4 regions of the Mesorhizobium sp. 131-2-1 genome follow, and region 1 is predicted to be linked to each of the others. Evidence: riboswitches for the same ligand, from Rfam matches in the RefSeq annotation. Region 1 holds a riboswitch; each other region holds the start of a gene.

The links. Region 1 has a riboswitch for cobalamin ahead of JG743_RS13865 (DUF1636 family protein). Riboswitches for the same ligand answer to the same signal wherever they lie in the genome.
Region 2: it holds a riboswitch for cobalamin, as region 1 does, so the genes downstream of both, metE (5-methyltetrahydropteroyltriglutamate--homocysteine S-methyltransferase) here and JG743_RS13865 (DUF1636 family protein) in region 1, are expected to answer to the same signal.
Region 3: it holds a riboswitch for cobalamin, as region 1 does, so the genes downstream of both, JG743_RS01890 (aromatic ring-hydroxylating oxygenase subunit alpha) here and JG743_RS13865 (DUF1636 family protein) in region 1, are expected to answer to the same signal.
Region 4: it holds a riboswitch for cobalamin, as region 1 does, so the genes downstream of both, JG743_RS30660 (5-methyltetrahydropteroyltriglutamate--homocysteine S-methyltransferase) here and JG743_RS13865 (DUF1636 family protein) in region 1, are expected to answer to the same signal.

What each region holds. Positions count from the first base shown of each region.
Region 1 is NZ_AP023247.1:2,882,960-2,886,685, forward strand. Features, by position in the region: gene JG743_RS13855 (cobaltochelatase subunit CobN) at 1-165, opposite strand, end outside; gene cobW (cobalamin biosynthesis protein CobW) at 183-1,220, opposite strand; gene JG743_RS13865 (DUF1636 family protein) at 1,223-1,651, opposite strand; cobalamin riboswitch at 1,690-1,895, opposite strand; gene JG743_RS13870 (DUF6348 family protein) at 1,955-2,647, opposite strand; gene JG743_RS13875 (winged helix-turn-helix domain-containing protein) at 2,702-3,726, opposite strand, start outside.
Region 2 is NZ_AP023247.1:6,344,819-6,348,544, reverse strand. Features, by position in the region: gene metE (5-methyltetrahydropteroyltriglutamate--homocysteine S-methyltransferase) at 1-1,730, opposite strand, end outside; cobalamin riboswitch at 1,847-2,047, opposite strand; partial or broken gene JG743_RS30560 (cytochrome P450) at 2,319-2,572, opposite strand; gene JG743_RS30555 (cytochrome P450 family protein) at 2,580-3,726, opposite strand, start outside.
Region 3 is NZ_AP023247.1:409,908-413,633, forward strand. Features, by position in the region: gene JG743_RS01880 (PqqD family protein) at 1-93, opposite strand, end outside; gene JG743_RS01885 (hybrid-cluster NAD(P)-dependent oxidoreductase) at 311-1,411, opposite strand; gene JG743_RS01890 (aromatic ring-hydroxylating oxygenase subunit alpha) at 1,489-2,736, opposite strand; cobalamin riboswitch at 2,855-3,057, opposite strand; gene JG743_RS01895 (DUF680 domain-containing protein) at 3,560-3,726, shown strand, end outside.
Region 4 is NZ_AP023247.1:6,365,521-6,369,246, forward strand. Features, by position in the region: gene JG743_RS30655 (LuxR family transcriptional regulator) at 1-253, opposite strand, end outside; cobalamin riboswitch at 1,214-1,337, shown strand; partial or broken gene JG743_RS30660 (5-methyltetrahydropteroyltriglutamate--homocysteine S-methyltransferase) at 1,453-1,815, shown strand; partial or broken gene JG743_RS30665 (1-aminocyclopropane-1-carboxylate deaminase) at 2,048-3,173, shown strand.

The DNA.
Region 1 (3,726 bases):
CCGCATCGCGGGCAATCGCTCGGAGTCGGCCTTCCACGCTGTTGCCAGTCCCGAGAGGTCGCTGTCGGTGAAGGACAGCGCCACGACATCCGCAGGCGTCTGCCTGAGATCGACAGGCTCGGCGAGATCGTCGAGCGAGGCGGATGTGGTGGTGAGGATGTGCATGGCGGTTCGGGTTTGCCTCAGCCGGCGAGGATACGCTCGATCGCCGGGCGGTTCAGGCCCTTGAGGCCGATGACGACGAGGCGCGAGCGGCGGTCGTCGTCCGCCGTCCAGGCGCGGTCGTAGTAATGATTGACGCGCGGACCGACCGCCTGCAGCAGGAGCCGCATCGGCTTGCCGCCGACCTCGACGAAGCCTTTCACACGCAACACATTCTCTTCTTCCGCGGCGGTGGCGACGCGCTTTGCCAACTCGTCCGGATTGGCGATCGAGGGAATGTCGACAATGAACGTGTCGAAGTCGTCATGCTCGTGGTCGAATGCACCGTCATGATGGGATTTGCGGTTCTCGATGTCGTCCTCGACGGCGAGACCGAGCCCCAGCAGTATGGAGGGATCGACCTTGCCGTGAGACGTCGGCACGATCTTCACGGCGCGGGCGGAGTGTTCGTTGACGATGGCGTTGGCGCGGGCTGAGCCGGCGGCGTCCATCAGGTCGCTCTTCGACAGGATGATCAGGTCGGCGCAGGCGATCTGGTCCTCGAAGACCTCCTCGACCGGATCGTCATGGTCGAGCGTCGCGTCGGCGGCACGCTGCGCCTGCAAGGCGTCCATGTCGTTGGCGACGCGGCCTTCGGCCAATGCCGGGCCATCGACCACGGCGATCACGCCATCGACGGTGACGCGGCTTTTCACTGTCGGCCACTGGAAGGCCTGGACCAGCGGCTTGGGCAGAGCGAGGCCGGAGGTTTCGATCAGGATGTGGTCGACTTTCGGCGTCAGCGACAGGATCTGGTCGAGCGCGGGCACGAAATCGTCGGCCACGGTGCAGCAGATGCAGCCATTGGCCAGTTCGACGATGTTCTCCTCCGGACAGGTGTCAATGCCGCAGCCCTTGAGGATCTCCCCGTCAATGCCGATGTCGCCAAACTCGTTGACAATGATCGCGATACGCTTGCCGCCGGCGTTCTCCAGGAGATGGCGGACCAGCGTCGTCTTGCCGGCGCCGAGGAAGCCGGTGACGACGGTGCAGGGGACGCGGGAAACGGAAGCGGTCATGGTCAGTCCTTAAGGAGGTCGAGGGGAGGGATGCGGGCGACGAGGCCGCGTTTCAGCGAATCGGGGCGGCCGCGCCAGGGGATGAGGCCGTCGGTCGAGGTGGCGAAGAGTTTGGCGCCAGCAACAAGATCGGCGCCGCTGCTGGCAGTGAGGTCGCCAAAAACGTAGCTCCAGCAGCCGTCGCGAAGGATCGCGGCGCTCAGGCGGCGCTTGCAATTGCCAAGGCATTCGATGGTACGGATGCGGATGTTTTCATCCGCTGCAGCGCGGCGCGTGTCTTCGGCAAGCAGCGCGCCGGCGCGGGGATGGGCATCGGAGCCGGTTTCGTCGCGACAGTACGAGCAGACAATGACGGTGACGCCGGCCAGATCGTCGTCATGGCCGGACAATGCGTCCGCTCTATCAGCCGAAAAACTGCTGTCGCGCTCCAAATCAGGCTCCTTGCCCGGAAAACCCGCCAGGCGATCGGATTCTTTTGTCTCAGACGGCAGGTCTCCTGGCTCGCGGGTCATCGCCTTGGTTGCCGCCTTCCCGGGAACATCCCAGTGGTTTTCGGCCGAGGCTCGTCGCTTACAGTTGCGGGGACAGCCGCGGAATTGGGATCGTCGATCCCGCACCGCATTCCCTCTTGGCCCCAGCCGTTGCGGGCAGGGGACCGTCTGTTGTGGATTTAGGCTTTTGGGGGCAGCGGTGTCAACGCGCGGCTACGACACCGCGATGTCGGCCAGAGGCTGTCATGTGCCGCCAATCGGCAGAGCCAGAATAACTTGCCTGACTGCTTGATAACCATCGCCATGGTCCCAGTCATGGCTGAGGGCTAGATCCTGTCCTTCTTGCCAAACCTTATTGTCCAGAAGGACCTCGGCACAAATAAGCTCGCCCTTTAAAGCTGCAAAAAAAGTGCGTACAAAATGACTGCCGGGCGAAACGGAGGCCGTGAACAGCTTTTCCAGTTTGGCATAGAATGTTGGATAACTCCGGTTCAGCGAACATAGCTCGGTGGTGGCCTGGGAAATGACCGGTCCGCCATAGATTTTCCAGCGAGCATTTTTTTGCCATATCTTCCAATCGGGACTGCTTTTCTGCCAAACCTCTACTTCTGCCTGCATGTTGTCGCAGACATGATCAGCCAGCCCCTCGATGGCCACGTGGAAAACGCCGCGGAGAAATTTTTCAAACGCCTGATTTAATTCTTGTTCGCGCGTGTCACCGAAGCCAGCAAAGGATTCAATGACTGGCTGAACATCAAGCAGTGGAGAAAAAATGTAGATTTCGAGGACCAGCCGGCCAGCTCCCGTCTCGAACACCTCAGCCTCAAACCGAAGTTGCCCCGACTGTAGCAAAACGTCCTGATCTCTACGCACTGCATCGATTCCATGCGCAATCAATGCGCCATGGATCATGTCGAGCACTTTGTCCGATGCCATTGCACAACCTACGAGGCTTATTGGAGGGTCTATGACAGACGCTGCAGGGGTTGCCTATCTTATCTCGCCAGCCAGCGCCGGCCCCAAATCGCCGGCCGGCGTCACTTCGATGCGCTCGAGCCCGAGCCAGCCCTGCATCTGTTTCAGCTCTTCAAGCAACTGGGCGGCGGTTTCCGGCGGAGCGCCGGCCTCGGCATAGGCGGCATGGACACGCAGCACGCTGGCCGGGCGGTCGGCGCGCAGGTCGACGCGGGCGACGATCCGGTCGCCGAGCAGGAAGGGCAGGACGTAGTAGCCATACTGGCGTTTTTCGGCCGGGGTGTAGATCTCGATGCGGTAGCGGAAGTCGAAGAGCTTTTCGGTCCGCGTGCGCTCGAAGACGACCGGATCGAACGGCGCGAGCAGGGCACGCGCCTCGATCTTGCGCGGGAAACGGGCGTCCTTGTGCAGATAAGCGGTCTTGTCCCAGCCCTCGACCCGCACAGGCAGCAGCTCGCCCGCCTCGACCAGCTCCTCGATGCGGTCCTTCACGTCGCCCGGGGCGAGGCGGAAATAGTCGCGCAGGTCGCCATAGGTGGCGATGCCATGGGCGCGGGCGGAAATGCGCAGCAATTCGCGATGCGCGTCCTCGACCGTGGGAACCGGCAGGTCGAGCACAGCCTGCGGCAGCACGCGTTCGGGCAGATCATAGTAGCGCTCAAAGCCGCGCCGGTAGGCGGTGGTGATGCGTCCGGCCCAGAACAGCCATTCAAAGGCATGCTTGGCCTCGCTCCAGCCCCACCAGCCGCCATTGCCCTTGTGGCCTTCTATGTCGGAGGCGGCGATCGGCCCGCGTTCGGCGACCTGCCCGTAGATCTCCTCGATCATCTGGGCCCGCTCGCGCCCCCATTTGGCGAGGCCCGAATACATTTCCTCGCCTTGCTCGGCCCGCTGCATGCGCCAGCGCAGCAGCGGATAGGTCTCGACCGGCAGGAAGGAGGCCTCGTGCGCCCAGTATTCGAAAACCTTGCGTTTGCGCGTCACGGCGGCATCGTCGAGCAGCGCCAGCGGATACGGGCCGAGGCGCGAATAGAGCGGCA
Region 2 (3,726 bases), 3.4 Mb from region 1:
ATCGTCACCGGGCCGGTAAGCATGCCCTTCACCGGCTTTGGCGTCAGCGACTGGGCGTATCGCCACCAGTGTAGTGTCATCGGATTTTGTCGCGACACATCGCCAATGATGATCGGGGGTCGCACAAAGCGCGAGCCATAGCTCTGCACCCACCCATGCTGCGTGAAGGCAAAGCCGCGGAGCTGCTCAGCGAAATACTGCACCATATCGTTGCGCTCGAATTCGCCGTGGACCAGCACGTCGAGTCCGATCTCTTCTTGCCAGCGAACGGCGGCTTCTATCTCTTTTTTCAGGAAGGCCTCATAGTCGACGTAACTCAGCTCGCCCTTGGCATGGGCTGCCCGCGCCTTGCGAACCTCGGCTGTTTGCGGGAAGGAGCCGATCGTCGTGGTGGGGAAGGATGGCAAGCCAAACGTGTCGCCCTGAAGCTTGGAGCGCACGTCGAATGCGCTCTTCCGGCGCGTCATGGCGACCTTGATGCTGGCGACCCGACCTTCGACGAGCGGATCATGCACCTTAGCGGATGTCGCGCGAGCGGCGGCAGCCTCAGCCGACGCCTCTAGTTCGGCGGCGACCGCGTCCCGGCCTTCAGCCAGGGCACGGGCGAGCACGACCAGCTCGTCGGTTTTTTGCGCCGCGAAGGCGAGCCACGATTTCACATCCGCATCGAGTGCCGTCTCTATGTCCAGGTCGATCGGCACATGCAGCATCGAGCAGGACGGGGCGATCTCCACGCGGTCCAGCGGCCAACCGGCGACGATCGGTTTGATGCGGTCAAGCATGGCAGGCAGGTTCGCGCGCCAAACGTTGCGGCCGTCGATCAGCCCGAGCGAGAGCACAAGTTCCTTCCGCGCGAGCCGGCCGACGGTGTCCAACTGCTCTGGAGCGCGCACGAGATCGACGTGCAGTCCCGCCACGGGCAGAGAAATTGCGGTCTCGAGATTGTCTCCCAGCGATCCGAAATAGGTAGCAACCATGATCTTCAACTCGGGTGCTGCTTTCGACAGCCGGCAGTAGGCGAATTGGAGCGCATCCCGTTCGTTGGGGACCAGATCGAGCACGAGCGCCGGCTCATCGATCTGCACCCAATCGGCTCCCGCGAGCTTCAGCCTCCGCAGAAGCTCCTCGTAGACGGGCAGCAGCCGTGGCAGGAGCGCGATAGGGTTGAAACCTTCCTCAGGTGACTTCGCCAACTTGAGAAAGCTAACCGGTCCAAGCAGGACCGGGCGCGTGTGGATGCCGAGCGCCTTGGCCTCGAGGAAATGATCGACCGGTTTCGCCGACGAGAGGGCAAAGCTCTGATCGTCCGTAAGTTCCGGCACAATGTAGTGATAGTTGGTGTCGAACCATTTGGTCATTTCCATCGCGGCAAGGCCATGCCCGTTGGCCGCATGCTCGTCACCGGCATGTCCACAATCAGCGGCCTGACCTTGGTCGCCGCGCGCCATGGCGAAATAGGTATCGAGTGGGACCTCGCCGTCAGTCCAGACGTATCGTGCCGGCACGGCGCCGACCATGATGACGGTGTCGAGCACATGGTCATAAAGCGAGAAATCGTTGGACGGGATTTTCGACACGCCGTGATCGTGCTGCTCCCTCCAGCTGGCGGCGCGTAGCGCCTTCGCCGTCGCGAGCAGGTCGGCAGCGGGAGATTTTCCGGACCAGTAGCTTTCAAGCGCGAATTTCAGTTCCCGCCGTCGACCGATACGCGGCACGCCGAGCGTTGCCACAGGAATTTGTTGAGAGACAGTCATGCCATACCCCGATGGTTGGGGCGTGGGGACAAGGAACGCGCGAGCAGGCGGCACGAAGCCGGGCTACCGCGACCTCCGAGACACCCCGCCCGTGGACGTTGTTCGTCGTGGCAGGTCTCCTGGCTCGCGGGTCAAAGCCTCTGCCCGTCTTCCCGAGGCCGTTCGCCTCAGTGACACCAATGGGCTTGGCTCGCCGCTAACAGTTGCGGGGGCAGCGCCGGCATCCCACCGGCTTCCCTCTTAGCTCCGCTTACGGCAGTGCCGCGCGGAGAACCACGACATGCGCACAATCACAGCCGCTTCGCTCCTTGTCAATACATATAACGAGATGTTTATGTGATGATGCGAATATGCCCTTGTGCTGACCGGTCTCTTTCGCCCAAAGCCGCATACGATGCGGCCTCTCATCAGTGTAGGCTCGGCGAGGTTCTTGTCCCCATCGGCGACGCCATCAGATCGAGGTCGCCGGGCTCAAGGGCGTAAAGTCGGGCCAGGTCTTCACGGTCCGCCGGGAATCCCGGTAGTTGTTCCCCGCTCGGCTTCGCTCAGCGTGCTTGCGCATTCGCCCATCAGCGCGCTGATGACCACGTCCGGTAGCGGAAAGGAGAGGTGGCGCCTCAGGTCGGCGGGCTGGGGCTGGGCCTCCAGCGTCTCGAACAACTGCGCGGCGATCGCCTCCACCTGCTGCGCGAGCAGCTTCACCCTGCGATTGCTGAAGGCTGCGCTACGATCGTGCGTAACCGGTCATGCTCGCCCCCTCGTTGCGAGACCAGCCACCCCGGCGAACCGAGAATCACCGAATCCGGGGTGAATGCCGCACTCTCTCTAAGTGACGGAAGGGCGGAAGCTGACCGGCAGGCGCTGTGGGCAGCGAATGACGTAAGACGGCATATAGATGACGTCCTCCGCGGCGATGGTCAGTGCCAGATCCTCCAGTCGCCCGAACAGCGCGGGGAAGGCGCAGCGCAATTCCAGGCGCGCCAGCGCAGCGCCCAGGCAGGAATGCGGCCCCTCGCCGAATGACAGGTGTGGGTTGTGCCGCCGGGTGACATCGAACCTGTCGGCGCCGGGACCGAAGGCCTTTTCGTCCCGGTTCGCCGCATGGAACGCCATCAGGACGGCATCGCCGCGGCGGACCATGCATCCGTCGATCTCCACGTCCTGGGTGGCATAGCGGAACGGCAGATTGGCCGCTGAGCTGCCCCAGCGCAGGATCTCCTCGATCGCCTGTGACCACGGAACTTGGCCGCTGCGCACCAGGTGCAGTTGCTGCGGATGCGTCAGAAATGCCAGCACGCCATTTCCGATGACGCCGGCGGTGGTCACGAAGCCCGCAGAGAGCACCATGAACAGCATGTCGATGAGCTCGGTGTCGGAAACGAGCTCGCCATTGTCACGCGCGACGATCAGGGCCGAAGCCAGATCATCGCCGAGCTGGCCCCGCTTGAGCGCGATCAGGCGACGGAAGAACTCCGGGATGCGCTGCCGCGTCTGTCGCACCTCTTCGGCTGTGGCGGAGGTGTTGGCCAGGCTGTAGGTGAGCGCGACGATCTCTTCGCGCTGTTCGTCCGGCAAACCGAACAGTTCGGCGATCACGTTGGTGGGCAGCGGAGCGGCGAACTCGCTCACCAGATCGGCACTGCCGCCGCGCTGCGCCATCTCGGCCAGGAGTCGATCGACGCATTGTTCGACCCGTGGCGCCAGCAAGGCGATACGACTGGGCGCGAAGCTGCTGGACAGCAGGCCGCGCAAGCGCCGGTGATCGGCGCCGTGCGCCGTGGTCATGTTGTCCACTTTGCATATCCCGATCAGCGGATGATCCTCGGGAATCTCGCCGTCCTGCAGCGCCCGCCACTGTCGCCAGTCCTTGTTGAAACGCTGGTCGGAAAGCATCTGCCTGAGCGTCTGGTGACGGGCTGCCGCCCAGGTCACCACATCGCCTGGCAGCGACACTCGCGCCATCCCCCCCTGC
Region 3 (3,726 bases), 2.5 Mb from region 1:
GGCCGGGGCCGCTACGCCCGACGACAGCGCCTGCCAGATCCGGCTGCCCGTATCGGAGAAACCGAAATATTTGCCGCTCGCGAGGTCGAGCACGACGGCTTCGCCGTCGAAGGATTCAAAAACGATATCCTTGTTCGCAACAGCGTAGACATCGGCTGCCCGCATTGTTCTTGCCCCAGTTCATGGCTCACGCAACCGCCGCAGCCGCGGGCGCTCTACCCCCAAGGAACGCCTGTAAAGACTCGGTTCCAGCTTGGCAAGACGACGGATATGGCGAGACGCCCGCCATTTTGGGGGTTTATGCGGCGGATCAGGCCTCGATTTCCAGCGCCGTCATCGGCCTCGAGCAACAGGCGAGGATGAAGCCGTCGTCGATCTCGTGATCGAGGATGCCGCCATTGTGGCTCATCTCGACCTCGCCTGAAACCTTCTTCACCTTGCAGGTGCCGCACAGGCCGAATTCGCAGGCCGCCGGTATCCTGACGCCGGAAGCGCGCGCCGTCTGCAGCACGGTCTGCCCGGCGATGCAGTCGGCATCGACATCGGAAAGCGAAAAACGAACCGGCGTCGCGGCCTCGACGGGTATCTCGATGCCGCCGTCGGCCGGCAGCGCGAACGGCGCCGATACTTCCTCCACCGCAGGCGCGGCAAAGCTTTCCTGGTGGTATTTGGCCATGTCGAAGCCGGCGGCCTCCAGCATCTGCCGCACGGCGCGCATAAACGGGTCGGGGCCGCAGCAGAAGATTTCCCGCTCGCGGAAGTCAGGTGCCAGAAGCGGAAGCCTTATGGCGTCGATGCGACCCATATGGCCGAACCAGCCTTCGCGGCTGGAGCGTTCCTCGATCATGAAGCCGAGCGACAGGCCGGGCATGCGGCTGCCCAGCAATTCCAGTTCCTTGCGGAAGATGATCTCTTCCGCCCTGCGCGCGCAGTTGACGAAGCCGACATCGGTCCATGGCGCGCAGTCGTTCAGCCAGCGCAGCATCGACATCATCGGCGTGACCCCGGAGCCGGCCGAGATGAACAGGTATTTGGCCGCCGGATGGCTGTGCAGCGAGAAATCGCCGGCCGGGCCGTAGGCCTTCACATGGGCGCCGGGCTTGAGATTGTCGAACATCCAGCGCGTGCCGATGCTGCCGGCCTGCGCCTTCACCGTCACCGCGATCGAGAACGGCCGCGACGGCGACGACGACAGCGTGTAGGTGCGCATCAGCGGACCGTCGGCGGTCGGCAGTTCCAGCGTCACGAACTGGCCCGGCTTGTAGCGGAACCAGGTCTGGTTGTCGGAGCGGAAGGTGAAGGTCTTGACGTCCGGCGCCTCGTCGCTGACGCCGATCACCTCCAGCACCTGCAGCCGATCGTTCCACGGCGCCATCTCGTCGAGGTGGCGATAGAGGCCGAGATCGGTCATCGCGTTCATCCCCTTACCTTTCTTGTCTTGCGCATCTCGCTACCCCAAAACCGCCGAACACTTTTGGGCGCCATGCGCTAGGCGACGCTGCGCAGCGCCGGTCGACCACCTTCAGCAAGGCGCGGGCCGATGAAGGCGGCGTACCATTCGACGAACTGGATGACGCCGCCCTCGTGCAGCTCCGAATAGGGGCCGGGCTCATAGGCCGGCGACAGGATGCCGTGCGCGTTTTCCTCGACGATGCGGCGATCCTGGTCGTTGGTCTCGGTCCAGACATGGGTGAGTTCGGCGAGATCGTAGTCGACGCCTTCCACCGCATCCTTGTGCACCAGCCATTTCGTCGTCACCGCGGTTTCGGTGGCGCTGATCGGCAGCACGCGGAAGGTGACGGCGTGATCGATCAGGATATGGTTCCAGGTCGTCGGATAGTGGTAATGCATCAGCGTGCCGATGCGGTCCGCGGCGACACTGTCGGAGAGGTTCTTCCTCACCGCGCGCTTGCCGTTCATCGTGTAGCTGATGGCATCGCGCAGCAGCGGGGCGCGGGTGGCGCGGTATTGCCCGGCGGGGTCGATGCGGAACTTGCTCGGCAGGCCGGCCGCCTCGCATTTCGCCCAGTGCGCCAGCATCTCGGGATCGCTGTCGGCGCCCTGCACGCCCGTCACGGTCGGGGCTTCAGGGAAGGTCTTGCAGAGCTCCGGATGATTGCCGGCGCAGTGGTAGCACTCGCGGTTGTTCTCCCAGACCAGCTTCCAGTTGCCCTTCTCGACAATGGTCGATTCGAAGGCGACTTTCGCCTCGCTCAACCTGTGCGGCAGGAGATAGGGTTCGATCATGGCGCGCATCGGCGCGAAATCGGCCGGCTCCTTCGCCAGGCAGATGAAGATGTAGCCGCCGACGCTTTCGCAGGCGACCGGCTTCAGGCCGAACTGGCTCTTGTCGAAACCGTCCGCCATCTGGCGGGCGAACAGCAGCCTGCCGTCGAGCTCGTAGGTCCATTGATGGTAGGGGCAGACGAGCTTCGCCGCCGTGCCCTTCTCGGCGTTGCAGACGCGGCTGCCGCGATGGCGGCAGGAATTGTGGAAGGCATTGACCCTGCCCTGCTGGTCGCGGACAAGGACCACCGGATAATCGCCGACCTGCGCGGTGATGTAGCTGCCCGGCTTCGGCAATTCGCAATCGTGGCCGATGAACAGCCAGTCGCGGTACCAGATCAACTCCATGTCGAGCTTGAAGTAATCCGGGTCGGTGTAGAAAGGCTGTTCGAGCGAAAAGCCCGGCCTGCGGTTGTGCAGGTGCCTCAGCATGTCGTTGCGCGCATCCATGTCCTGTCCCTCGCGTCGGTCGCATCAAGGACTGAACTGGTGGTGATGGAGAGGAACGGCGGCCGCCGGCAGGGCCGGGCACGCGCCATCCGCCTCTTGACCGCCCACCGCGATCAGTCGAGTCAAAGAATCTCGGGCTGGTTTCCGGGCTTTGGAGTGCCCTGACGGGCGGTCGCGGCACCTTCCCAGGCTAGATGGCCCAGTGGTCTCCCGTCGCGACTTGAACTCCACCACCGTTGCGGGGGCAGCGCCGGAATTCGACCGGCTTCCCAATTCTCCGTCCCGTCGTCACGGGGCGGCACCTGAGATGACCTGATCTAATCACGACGGCCGGCGAACCGTCGGTACGAAAACGACATCGCATCGATGCGGGCGCGACACGGCTTTCGGCTTCGCGGCACTCCAGCGCACCGAATTTCCGTGCTCGGGGCAATCCGAATCGCGCACTGGAAACGCCCTCGTATCGACCTCCAGCCGGCTCTGAACTGGTTACCAGTATCGAAAAGTGACTATTAGGAGATTCTAAAATCGAACCGAACGGTTCGTTTCTGTTGACAATGCGTGCAAGACGCTGTGAACGCAGATCTTCCAAATCGTCAATTGGCGCGATGGCCCATTCGCCTAAGCTACGGATATTGTTCCATAAAAGCTCACGTGTAGGAGGCCTTGGCACAATTTCAAGATGCAGAGTCATGGGCCAGGCGCAACAACTTCGTGATTGGAAAGCGGGTATGGGCTCTCCCACATCGGGGCTGTCCGAACGACGCGATTTCCTCCCAAGACACGCCGCTAGACGGACGGAAAAAATACTGGAGTACCAAAAATGAAAAAGATTGTTCTTACTGCCGCCGCCCTTCTGGCCATTTCCGGCAGCGCCTTTGCCGGTGGCAGCGACCACTACGGCTCGAACGGTGCCAACCAGACCGCCGCTTCTGTCGACAGCTCGTACACGGCCTCGATCAAGAAGTCGGAACCGGCTGCCCAGACGCC
Region 4 (3,726 bases), 3.3 Mb from region 1:
GGCATCCGCCACTGCGTGCGCGCACGATGACCGGGTCAACACTCTGATACCGGTTCTCAAGATAACGTGCTGTCCAGGGCGCCGGATAATTCGAGATCAGCGTGGGTTTGCCATCAGACCGCGGGGAAAAGGAGAAATAGGCGAAAGTGAGCAGATCGAGTCCAGAGGCGACATCGGCCAGGGCGCCGCGGAGATCAGCCTCATCGACGCTTTCGGAAAGCCGTTCCAAGAATCTCTCGAAGACAGTCTGCATCTCTCCCCTTTTCAGCTCCTTCCCTTGGCTCTCCGGCAACGTGTCATTTGAAAGGTGACGGTGCGGAAGAGGTCCGTGACGCTCTTGCGAGAGCATTGCCGCAAACCGCGCCAACTGGCGCCAGTGGCCTCAGACATTGGCACAAGCCAAGTGCTTTCATATAAGGTCCAGCCGTGCTGAATCGGGATGGTGCCCCCAACCGGATCTGAAATTCCCTGCCTCGGTGTAGACGCTGCGATGCCTGAGGAAGCTCTCGCGGTCTGGCCGTACAGGTGAAGGGGCTCCATTCGGTCGAAGCTCAAATACAGATTTGACCTTTTTAGGATAAATGCGCACGCGGACGAGTGGTACGCCGGTTCGACTGGAAGGTCACGTTTCTGACGATTGCCTCAGAAAATGAAAGCTCGCGTGAACGCGTTTCGTGAAGGTTGAGTCCGTCCATGCAAAAGCGCGATTCTCGCGAACTACAACCGCATTGGTCGACATCATAGTTCACAGGCTGCACCTGCCAGTTCCTCGCTGGTCGCAGTATACATTGCCGCGAGTGTTTCCGGCTTCGACAGCCAAGCGCCGTTCCCATCATCTTGCGGAAGGTCCGGCGGTGTAGCCCCTGTAAGTTGCGCCTATCATCCGTGACTCCAGAGTGGTGGAGTGATGCCATTAGGTTAATTTTGGAAGTGCGGCAATGGACGGCGCAATCGCGTCCTATAAGGCAGTATTCCTGCGAAAACGGCCAGCGCTTCGCAGGCTATCACAGACCTAGACATCGCGTAGAGATGACCCTTCTTGAGCCGCTTAAAAAAGCAACCGCCTGGCTTGTCTCGTCATCGTGACTATGGACGGCTGCCCGCCAGCCCAGGTCGCCCCAATCGTAGAAAACAGCACGCCGGTCGTGACCACTGGAGCCAACCGAACGGGCCGCCCAGCACCCGCCCCGCTTTTCCATCTCCGCAGCGGAGCGGGAAGCCGGTCGATGCCGGCGCTGCCCCCGCAACTATTAGAGGCGAGCCGACCCCACTCATGTCACTGAGGCGAACAGCCTCGGGAAGACGGGTAGAGGCTATGACCCCCGAGCCAGGAGACCTGCCACGGCGAACTATTGTCCACGGGCGGGGTGTCTCGGTGGCCGCTGCAGCCCGGCGTTCGTATCGGCCTACTGGCGCCTTCGTTGCCCCCCACGCCAACCATCGGGGTATCGCATGACTCTCTCTCAGCAAATTCCTGTAGCAACGCTTGGTGTGCCGCGTATTGGTCGTAGGCGGGAATTGAAATTCTCGCTTGAAAGCTATTGGTCAGGATAGTCTTGCGCTGCCGAGCTTCTCGCGACGGCAAAGGCGCTCCGAGCCGCGAGCTGGGAGGAGCAGCGCGATCGCGGTGTGTCGAAAATCCCGTCGAACGACTTTTCGCTCTACGACCATGTACTCGACACCGCCGCCGTTGTCGGCGCCCTGCCGTCCCGCTACGCACGGAATGGCGGCGAGGTCCCACTCGACATCTATTTCGCCATGGCCCACGGCAACCAAGGTCAGACGGAGAATTGCGACTCTGGTCAGGAGCATGCGCCTTGCCCTGTGCTCCTGGTCCCGGTCCCGATAGCGTCGGGCAGTCCTTATTGGCTCGTCTCGCCACAGGCAGCGCCGGTCGCGGCGACATGATTAACCTGCGCGCTCATGGAGAGAACATCTGATGCCGATCTCCTGTGCGAGATGATTGGCTTCGCCCGCCGAGCGGCTGATGGAGACGGAGTGGGCGAATTCGCTATAACTTTTCTGATATCGAACTGGAGCCATTTAGATGTCACTTCTTGAGAAGTTCGAACGATATCCGCTGACCTTCGGCCCGACCCCGATCGAACATCTGCCGCGCCTGAGCGCCGCGTTGGGCGGAAAGGTGCAGATTTACGCAAAACATGACGACTGCAATTCCGGTTTCGCCATGGGCGGGAACAAGCTGCGAAAGCTCGAATACATCGTGCCGGACTCTCTTCGCATCGGCACCGATACGCTGGTGTCTATCGGCGGCGTCCAGTCGAATCATACACGCCTGGTCGCGGCGACGCGGCCAAGATCGGCATGAGGTGCGTGGTGATCCAGGAGAAATGGATGCCGCACCATGATGCGGTCTACGACCGGGTCGGCAACATCCTGCTGACGCGCCTGATGGGCGCGGACAGCCGGCTTGTCGACGACGGCTTTGATATCGACATCCGCAAAAGCTGGGAGGACGCTATTCAGTCGGTGAAGGACGCCGGCGGCAAGCCCTATCCGATCCCGGCCGGCGCCTCGGTGTACAAGTTCGGCGGGCTGGGCTATGTCGGCTTCGCCGAAGAGGTGCCCAGGCAGGAAACCGAGCTTGGCTTTGCTTTCGACTACATCATCGTGTGTGTTGTGACCGGCTCGACTTCGCCGCGCAAGGCCGCGCCGACCGGGTGATCGGCATCGATGCCGCGGGCACGCTCGCTCAGACCCGTGCCCAGGTCCGCCGCATCGTCGACGACACCGCCGCTCTCGTCGGGCTGGGCCGCCCCGTGCGCGAGGACGAAATCGTTATCAATTCCGACTATGCCCATCCCGCCTATGGCGTTCCCTCGGACGCCACGAATGACGCGATCCGGCTGGCGGCCCGCACGGAGGCCTTGATCATCCATCCGGTGTACGAGGGAAAGTCCGGCCTGATCGATCTGACTAGAAGAGGCTTCTTCCCCGAGGGCTCGAGGATTCTCTACGCGCATCTCGGTGGCGCGCCGGCCATCAATGGCTACAGCTACTCCTACAAGGAAGGATGTCCAGAACGTTCCCGCCAGCAATTCCCGCGCAGCCAGCCAAGGAAGACGCGCATCAAAAGCTCCGTGTCGAGACGATCGGTTTTGGCGCGCCGGTGCTCACGCGACACCGCAACGCTGGCGGGGTGGATGGCATAGGCTTCGATGTCGCGCGCCCACAGCCGACGCGCCAGCCAAAAGCCGTCTCCAGCCGCCTCATAGGTGACGGCGATCCGCTTGATCGTGTGCCCAGCCTGGCCGGCTTCGTCGCGCCAGCGCTGCAGCAGCTTCAACAGTGATGGTGCGTCAGCATCGATCTTCTTGAGGGGCTGGCGCTTGAGACCCGGTACGAGCGCGGCAATCAGCCATTTCGCCTTGCTCATTTCGATGACGGCGATGACCGTGTTATCCTGTTCAAGAGCGGTAAGGGACCGGCTCGCGTCAAATGACTGCGACATGGGGTGCCTCCTTCTGATGGTGGATCCAACAACGCCGAAGGATGCCACACCCTCGCCGCTCGCCCCATAGCATCTACGCCAGTGGGCACGATCTCGCGGCATTCAGACTGGCGGTCACCAGGCAGGCTCTGCCTCGATAGTTCGGTTATGACGGCGCTATGTCTTTCGGCTCTGAGCCTGGGGATCGTTGCAGTGAAAGCCGCACGTGATGGTTCACGCGATCCCGTACCTGATTGGGTAACCAGAGCGGGAAA